2 regions of the Streptomyces sp. NPDC093795 genome follow, and region 2 is predicted to be linked to the other one. Evidence: riboswitches for the same ligand, from Rfam matches in the RefSeq annotation. Region 2 holds a riboswitch; the other holds the start of a gene.
What was found. Region 2 has a riboswitch for thiamine pyrophosphate ahead of thiO (glycine oxidase ThiO). Riboswitches for the same ligand answer to the same signal wherever they lie in the genome.
Positions count from the first base shown of each region.

Region 1: it holds a riboswitch for thiamine pyrophosphate, as region 2 does, so the genes downstream of both, thiC (phosphomethylpyrimidine synthase ThiC) here and thiO (glycine oxidase ThiO) in region 2, are expected to answer to the same signal.

Region 1 covers NZ_JBIWIO010000012.1:253,457-257,806, reverse strand. Annotated here, with positions in the region: gene ACIRB7_RS29170 (SsgA family sporulation/cell division regulator) at 110-553, shown strand; gene ACIRB7_RS29165 (YibE/F family protein) at 604-1,962, opposite strand; TPP riboswitch at 2,034-2,168, shown strand; gene thiC (phosphomethylpyrimidine synthase ThiC) at 2,162-3,949, shown strand; gene ACIRB7_RS29155 (hypothetical protein) at 4,037-4,350, opposite strand, start outside.
Region 2 covers NZ_JBIWIO010000011.1:132,590-136,939, reverse strand. Annotated here, with positions in the region: gene metF (methylenetetrahydrofolate reductase [NAD(P)H]) at 1-98, opposite strand, end outside; gene thiE (thiamine phosphate synthase) at 198-851, opposite strand; gene ACIRB7_RS27310 (Rv2175c family DNA-binding protein) at 1,031-1,396, opposite strand; gene ACIRB7_RS27305 (NAD(P)/FAD-dependent oxidoreductase) at 1,440-2,654, opposite strand; TPP riboswitch at 2,748-2,861, shown strand; gene thiO (glycine oxidase ThiO) at 2,859-4,058, shown strand; gene thiS (sulfur carrier protein ThiS) at 4,055-4,255, shown strand; gene ACIRB7_RS27290 (thiazole synthase) at 4,261-4,350, shown strand, end outside.

The sequences.
Region 1 (4,350 bases), on a different contig from region 2:
TCCAGCACGATTGCGTCAAGAGGGCCACGGGGGATCATTCCTGGCCGTTTCGGTCACAGCTTTCAGCAGCTGTGTTCACACAACTGCTTCATCTACTGCGGGGTACACGATGCGAGAGTCCGTTCAGGCCGAAGTCCTGATGAGCTTCCTCGTCTCCGAGGAGCTCTCCTTCAGGATCCCGGTCGAACTGCGATATGAGTCCCGGGATCCCTACGCGGTGCGGATGACCTTCCACCTTCCCGGGGACGCTCCCGTGACCTGGGCGTTCGGCAGAGAACTGCTGCTCGACGGGATCAACCGGCCGAGCGGGGACGGCGATGTGCACATCGCACCGACCGAGCCCGAAGGACTCTCGGACGTCTCCATCCGGCTCCAGGTCGGCGGCGACCGCGCGCTGTTCCGCGCGAGCGCGCCACCGCTGGTCGCCTTCCTCGACCGTACGGACAAACTGGTTCCGCTCGGTCAGGAACGGACCCTCGGCGACTTCGAGGACAACCTGGAGGCCGCGCTGGGCCGGATCCTGGCCGAGGAGAGTGCGGGCCCGGCCGCCTGACCCGGCGCACGCGCCCCCTCGTACGCCTCAGGTGGCCCGGCTCGTACGCCTCACTTGGCGCGGCGGCGCCGTCCGCCCCGTACCGCCGCGGGCCGGGATCCCCCGGAAGCCGGTCGGTCGGCGGAGACCACCAGGGCCGCGAGCGCCGTGGTGACCGGCACCGAGGCGACCAGCCCGATCGATCCCACCAGCGTCCGCACGATCTCCTCGGCGACCAGCTCGCTGTTGGCCACCGTCCCCATGCTGCTCTGCGCGATCGAGAAGAGCAGCAGCAGCGGGAGGGCGGCGCCCGCGTAGGCGAGCACCAGGGTGTTCACGACCGAGGCGATGTGGTCGCGGCCGATGCGGATGGCGGCCCGGTACAGCGCGCGTGGACCCATGCCCGGATCTGCCTGGTGCAGCTCCCAGACCGCCGAGGTCTGGGTGACGGTCACGTCGTCGAGCACACCGAGCGAACCGATGATGATCCCGGCCAGGAGCAGGCCGGACATGTCGATGTTCGGGTACAGGCCGTGGATCAGGCCGGTGTTGTCGTCGGTGTTGCCGGTGAGCGAGGCCCAGCCGATGAAGAGCGAGCCGAGCAGGCCGATCAGCAGCAGGGAGATCAGCGTCCCGAGCACAGCGACCGAGGTGCGGGCCGAGAGGCCGTGGCACATGTAGAGCGCGATCAGCATGATGGCGCTCGAACCGACCAGCGCCACGACCAGCGGGTTCGATCCCTGAAGGATCGCCGGCAGGATGAAGAACGTGAGCACGAGGAAGCTCGCGACGAGGGCGATGAGTGCCATCACGCCCCGCATCCGGCCGACGAGGACGACGACCAGGGCGAAGATCCCGGCGAGGATCGCCAACGGGACCTTACGGTTCACATCGGTCACCGAGTACTGCAGGTCGCGTGGGGCGTCGGGGGCGTACGCCACCACCACCCCCTGCCCCTCGTGCAGTTGGCGTGGCGCGTCCGGCTGCACGATCTCGGTGAACGTACGTCCCTTCTCCGGGCCGCTTGTCACCTCGATGGTCGCCTTCTCGCACTGCCCCTGCTGGGATTCGACGGCCTCGCGCCCCTCCGGGGTGGAGGTGTCGCCGGTCGGCGGGACCTGCGCGGCGTTCACGTCCTTGCAGTCGACCTGCTCGACGGAGACGACGCTGCCCTGCTCGGTCTGCCGGTCGAAGCCGACGCCGGTGCGCTCGTGCGCCGGGGCGCCGCCCGGCCACAGCCACACCAGGCCCACCACGACAGCGGTGGCGAAGGGGATCAGGACCGCGGCGATGACCTTGCGCAGGTGCCGGGAGACCGGGGCGGCGGGGCCGTGGCTGTGGCTGTGGCCGTGCCCCTGGCCGTGCCCGTGGGAGGGGCCTGGACCGTGGTCGTGGCCGTGCGGCTCGGGAGTCTGCTCGGGGGAAGTCACCGACCGATCATCGCAAGAACGACGGGGGCCCACTGTTCAGCACGCCAGGGATGACGCTAGCGTGGTGGCACCTTTGCACACGCGGGAGCTCGGAGCACCGGGCTGAGAGGGCGCTGATCACCGTACGCACGTACGGGAAGAGGCTGCGCCGACCGCCGAACCTGTTACCGGGTAATGCCGGCGTAGGGAGATCGGTCTCATGACCATTCAGGACGCACGCACGCCTGCCTCCGACCAGGACGGCACCTCTGTCGACGGCGAGCGCACGCCGGGCTGGCACAAGGGGTATGTCCAGGGCTCGCGCCCCGACCTCCGGGTGCCGGTCCGTCAGGTGCACCTCACCAACGGCAAGGACGTCACGCTGTACGACACGTCCGGCCCGTACACCGACCCCACCGTCGACACCGACGTACGCCGGGGCCTTCCGCCGCTGCGCGAGAACTGGATCATCGCGCGCGGCGACACCGAGGAGTACGCGGGCCGCCCGGTCCGCCCCGAGGACGACGGCATCAAGCACACCTCGCCGCGCGGGGGCGGGCTCAAGAACCTCGACGCCGTCTTCCCCGGCCGCCCGCGCCTGCCGCGCCGGGGCCGCGACGGCGAGGCGGTGACGCAGCTCGCGTACGCCCGCCGGGGCGAGATCACCCCGGAGATGGAGTACGTGGCGATCCGGGAGAACGTCTCTCCCGAGGTCGTACGGGAGGAGATCGCCGCAGGCCGCGCGGTGCTCCCGGCGAACGTCAACCACCCGGAGATCGAGCCGATGATCATCGGCAAGCGGTTCCTGGTGAAGGTCAACGCCAACATCGGCAACTCCGCCGTCACCTCCTCCATCGAGGAGGAGGTGGAGAAGATGACCTGGGCGACCAAGTGGGGCGCCGACACGGTCATGGACCTGTCCACCGGCCGCAACATCCACACCACCCGCGAATGGGTGCTGCGCAACTCCCCCGTGCCGATCGGCACCGTGCCGCTCTACCAGGCCCTGGAGAAGGTCGACGGCAGGGCCGAGGACCTGACCTGGGAGATCTACAAGGACACGGTCATCGAGCAGGCCGAGCAGGGCGTGGACTACATGACCGTGCACGCCGGCGTACTCCTGCCGTACGTGCCGCTCACCGCGCGCCGCAAGACCGGCATCGTCTCGCGCGGCGGCTCGATCATGGCCGCCTGGTGTCTCGCGCACCACGAGGAGAACTTCCTCTACACCAACTTCGAGGAGCTCTGCGAGATCCTGGCGGCGTACGACGTCACGTACTCGCTCGGCGACGGACTGCGCCCCGGCTCGATCGCCGACGCCAACGACGAGGCGCAGTTCGCGGAGCTGCGCACGCTCGGCGAGCTGAACACGATCGCCAAGCGCCACAACGTCCAGACGATGATCGAGGGCCCCGGGCACGTCCCGATGCACAAGATCAAGGAGAACATCGACCTCCAGCAGGAGATCTGCGAGGAGGCGCCGTTCTACACGCTCGGCCCGCTGACGACGGACGTCGCGCCCGCCTACGACCACATCACCTCGGGCATCGGCGCGGCGATGATCGCCTGGTGGGGCACGGCGATGCTCTGCTACGTCACGCCCAAGGAGCACCTGGGCCTGCCGAACAGGGACGACGTGAAGACGGGCGTCATCACGTACAAGATCGCGGCCCACGCGGCGGACCTCGCCAAGGGGCACCCGGGCGCGCAGGAGTGGGACGACGCGCTGTCGGACGCGCGGTTCGAGTTCCGCTGGGAGGACCAGTTCAACCTGGCGCTCGACCCGGTCACCGCACGCGAGTTCCACGACGAGACGCTGCCGGCGGAGCCCGCGAAGACCGCGCACTTCTGCTCGATGTGCGGTCCGAAGTTCTGCTCGATGAAGATCTCGCAGGACATCCGCCGGGAGCACGGCGGTACGCAGCAGGAGATCGAGGCCGGGATGGCGGAGAAGTCCAAGGAGTTCGCCGCGAGCGGTAACCGCGTCTACCTGCCGCTGGCGGACTGACCCGTGGCGGACCGACCCGTGGCGGACTGACCTTCTCCGGCGCTTGTCCGGCCCGCGGCCCCGGGGGAGCCGCGGGCCGGTGGCGTGTCAGGGGAGGGGCGGTGCCGGTGGGCCGGTGGCGGCCAGGGCGTCGCGGAGGAAGGGGAGGATGCCGCGTTCGAGGAGGGCGCGGTGCCAGGCCTCCCGGGCGCGGGTCAGCTCCTCGTCGGGTGGGGCGCTCGCGGCCGGAGTGTTGCGCAGGGCCGTCACGAGGAGCCCGGCGGCCGCGCAGAGCAGTCCGGCCGCGGCCAGGGTGCCGAAGACCAGGCCGGCCGTCAGCAGCGTCGCACCGAAGACCAGGGTGGGGGCGAGGGCCCGCAGGACCGCGCCGACCAGCAGGAGTACGGCTGCGGCCGACCCGG
Region 2 (4,350 bases):
GCGTAGAACTCGAAGGAGTACGACGTGCCGCCGGAGGCGAGGATCTCGCGGACCGTGCGGGCGCGGTCCGAGCGGACAGAAGCGGTACCAAGGGCCATACCGGCAGGTTAGACGGGGTGCGCCGAGCGGTGTGAACGGTGTCCGGCTGTTGGACACCTTTTCGGACAGGCGGCCGGGCGGATCCTTGGACGAGCGCCCTACTCCCCCGCCCGCTCCCGGACCCGCTCGGCGAGGGCGGCCGTGGCGGCGGCCGGGTCGTCGGCCTCGGTGATGGCCCGGACGACGACGATCCGGCGCGCACCGGCGTCCAGGACCTCTTCGAGGTTGGTCGCGTCGATGCCGCCGATGGCGAACCAGGGCCGGTCCTGGGCGAGGCCCGCCGCGTACCGCACGAGGTCGAGGCCCGGCGCGTACCGTCCGGGCTTGGTCGGGGTGGGCCAGCACGGACCGGTGCAGAAGTAGTCCACGCCCGGTTCGACGGCGGCCGCGGCCGCCTCGCTCTCGGCATGGCAGGACCGGCCGATCAGGACCTCTTCGCCGAGGATCGCGCGGGCGGCGGGCACGGGCAGGTCGCCCTGGCCCAGGTGGAGCACGTCGGAGCCGATGGCGTGGGCGACGTCGGCCCGGTCGTTCACGGCGAGGAGCTTGCCGTGGCGGCGGGCGGCGTCGGCGAGGACGGCGAGGTGCTCCAGCTCCTCACCGGCCTCCATGCCCTTGTCGCGGAGCTGCACGATGTCCACGCCGGAGGGGAGCACGGCGTCGAGGAAGTCGGGCAGGTCGCCCTGGCGCTTCCGGGCGTCGGTGCAGAGATAGAGCCGGGCGTCGGCGAGCCGCTCACGAGGCGTGGGCATGGGTGGGTTCCCCCCGTCGGTGTCGCCGGTGGCGGGGGGGGGGGGGGGGGGGGGGGGGGGGGGGGGGGGGCCGCGCGGGGGGGGGGGGGGGGGGGGGGGGGGGGCGGGCCGGGGGCCCCCCCCCCCCCCCCCGCCACCCGCTGGTGGTGTCTTCGGTGCGTGCGCGCGTGCGGACGTCGTCAGAGGGCGAGCGCCTGGGCGCGGCGCTTCACCTCCGTGCCGCGGTTCTCGTTGAGCGCCTGCGCGGGCGTGCCCGGCAGGCTCTCGTCCGGAGTGAAGAGCCACTCCAGCATCTCCTCGTCGCTGAAGCCGTCGTCCCGCAGCACGGTCAGGAGCCCGACGAGGCCCTTGACGATCCTGTCGCCCTGGATGAAGGCGGCGGGGATCTGCAGGGCGTTGTTCTCTCCACGGCGCACGGCGATGAGCTGGCCTTCATTGATCAGCTGCCGCACGCGCGTCACCTCGACATCGAGCATCTCCGCGATGTCGGGCACGTAGAGCCAGGCGGGGACGAGCGCATCGATCTTCACGTCAATCTTGGTCACAGGACAAGCCTGCCATCCCGGACCGACAGCCGGTACTCGGGCCCTACAGGACCGCCGCCTTCAGGGGTACGGACGGGTCGGCGGCGCGCGCGGGATCGACGGGGGTGGCCGCCTCGACGAGCTTGCGGCCCTGGGCCAGGTCGCGGGGGCGGCCGACGGCGAGGAGGGCCACCGGCACCCCGGCGCGCAGCCAGAGCACCGACCAGGCCTCGTCGGCCGGGTCGCCGCGCCACAGCAGTTCGTCCGCGTCGGCGTGGTGGCCGGCGTACTGGACGAAGCGGCCGAACTGCTCGGACCAGAAGTACGGGACGGGGTCGTACGGCGTGTCCGCGGACCCGGTGATCGCCGCGGCGACCGTACGGGGGCCCTGGAGGGCGTTGTCCCAGTGGTGGACGAGGAGGCGCTCGCCGTAGCGGGCGGAGGGGAAGGAGGCGCAGTCGCCGACGGCGTACACGTCGGGCAGGGAGGTGCGCAGCCGCTCGTCGGCGGTGATGGCGCCGCTCGGGTCGAGGGCGATGCCGGAGCCGGTGAGCCAGCCGGTGGCGGGGCGGGCGCCGATGCCGACGACGACGGCGTCGGCGGGAAGCTCGCGGCCGTCGGCGAGGAGGACGCGGCCGGGTTCGACGGTGTCCACGCGCGCGTGGGTGAGGAGTGTGGCGCCGTTCGCCTCGTACCACTCGGCCATGGGGGTGGTGACCTCGGCGGGCAGGGCTCCTGCGAGGGGGCGGTCGGCGGCCTCGACGACGGTGACGGCGCAGCCCGCCTCGCGCGCGGCGGTGGCGAACTCGGCGCCGATCCATCCGGCACCGACGACCACGACGGTGTGGCGGCGCCCCAGGACGGGCCCGAGGCGTACGGCGTCGTCGAGGGTGCGCAGCAGGTGGACACCGGGGACGCCCTCGGCGCCGGGCAGGGTGACGGGCTGGGCGCCGGTGGCGACGACGAGGGTGTCGTAGCCGACGGGTCCGGCCTCGGTGTCGATCTCGTGGTCGGCGGCGCGCAGTCCGGTGACGTCGAGGCCGAGGCGGAGCTCGATGCCGAGGGCCTCGAAGTCGACGTCGAAGGCGGAGTCCTCGGCCTTGCCGAGGAGGACGGCCTTGGAGAGCGGGGGCCGGTCGTAGGGCTGATGGGGTTCGGCCCCGATGAGGGTCACGGGGCCGGTGAAGCCCTGTTCGCGCAGGGCGACGGCGGTCTGTACGCCCGCCATCCCCGCGCCGACGATCACGACACGCTGCTCGGCCTGCTTCTGCTCGCTCACCCGACCACCTTACGCAGCTGACGGGCCATCAGGAATATGGAGGTGAGGGAGGGGCCTGTGGCCCCCCGGAGGCGGAAGCTAGTCTGGCGGGCGTAAAGCACTCGCGGGAGCCCGGACGCACCGGGCTGAGAGGGAGGCTGGGACGGCCTCCGACCGTACGAACCTGATCCGGGTCATGCCGGCGAAGGGAGGGGCTGGACGCCCATGCGTTCTTCCGAAGTCTCACGCACCTCCGACACCTCCGACATCTGCGATGTCCTCGTGGTGGGGGGCGGGATCATCGGCCTGGTCACGGCCTGGCGGGCCGCGCGGCGCGGACTGCGCACCGCCGTCGTCGACCCGGACCCCGGTGGTGGCGCCGCGCGGGTCGCGGCCGGGATGCTCGCCGCCGTCACCGAACTCCACTACGGCGAGGAGACCCTGCTCGGGCTCAACCTCGCCTCCGCCGCACGGTATCCCGCGTTCGTCGCCGAGATCGAGGAGGCCACCGGCCACGACGTCGGCTACCGCGCCTGCGGCACCCTCGCGGTCGCCCTCGACGCCGACGACCGGGCGCACCTGCGCGAGCTGCACGCCCTGCAGACCCGCTGCGGGCTCGCCTCCGAGTGGCTCAGCGGCCGGGAGTGCCGCCGCCTCGAACCGATGCTCGCCCCCGGGGTGCGCGGCGGGCTGCGGGTGGACGGCGACCACCAGGTCGACCCGCGCCGGCTCGCCGCCGCGCTCCTCGTCGCCTGCGAACGGGCCGGGGTGGTCTTCCACCGCGCCCTCGCGCGGAGCCTGACGGTGGTACGGGACCGGGCGCGCGGTGTCGTACTCGCCGGGGGCCGGGAACTGACGGCCGACCAGGTCGTCCTGGCCGCAGGGAGCCTGAGCGGGCGGCTCGCGGGCGTGCCGGCCGAGGTGCTGCCGCCCGTGCGCCCCGTGAAGGGCCAGGTGCTGCGGCTGCGGGTGCCGGCCGCGTACGCCCCCTTCCTCTCCCGGACCGTCCGGGCCGTCGTGCGGGGCAGCCACGTCTACCTGGTGCCCCGGGAGAACGGCGAACTCGTCGTCGGCGCCACCAGCGAGGAGCTGGGCTGGGACACGACGGTCACGGCGGGCGGGGTGTACGAGCTGCTGCGCGACGCCCACGAGCTCGTCCCCGGGATCACCGAGCTGCCGCTCACCGAGACCCTGGCGGGGCTCCGGCCGGCGTCCCCCGACAACGCGCCGCTGCTCGGCCCCACCGCGCTGCCCGGCCTCCACCTGGCCACCGGGCACTACCGCAACGGGGTCCTGCTCACCCCCGTCACCGGCGACGTCATGGCCGAGGTCCTCACCACGGGCGTCCTCCCCGACGAGGCGCGTCCCTTCACCCCCCGCCGTTTCTCCCCCGCCCCTCCCGCACGTCAGGAGCAGCCCGTATGAACGTGTCCGTGAACGGAGAACCGCGCGAGCTCTCCGGCCCCGTCACCCTCGACGCCCTCGTCGCCACCCTGACCACGTCCCGCTCCGGGGTCGCCGCCGCCCTCAACGAGACGGTCGTGCCGCGCGGGGAGTGGGCGTCGACGCCGCTCGGCGAGGGCGACCGGGTCGAGGTCCTCACCGCGGTCCAGGGAGGCTGAACCCGATGTCAGACGACGTTTTCACCCTCGGCGGTACGGAGTTCTCGTCGCGCCTGATCATGGGCACCGGCGGGGCGCCCAGCCTCGACGTCCTG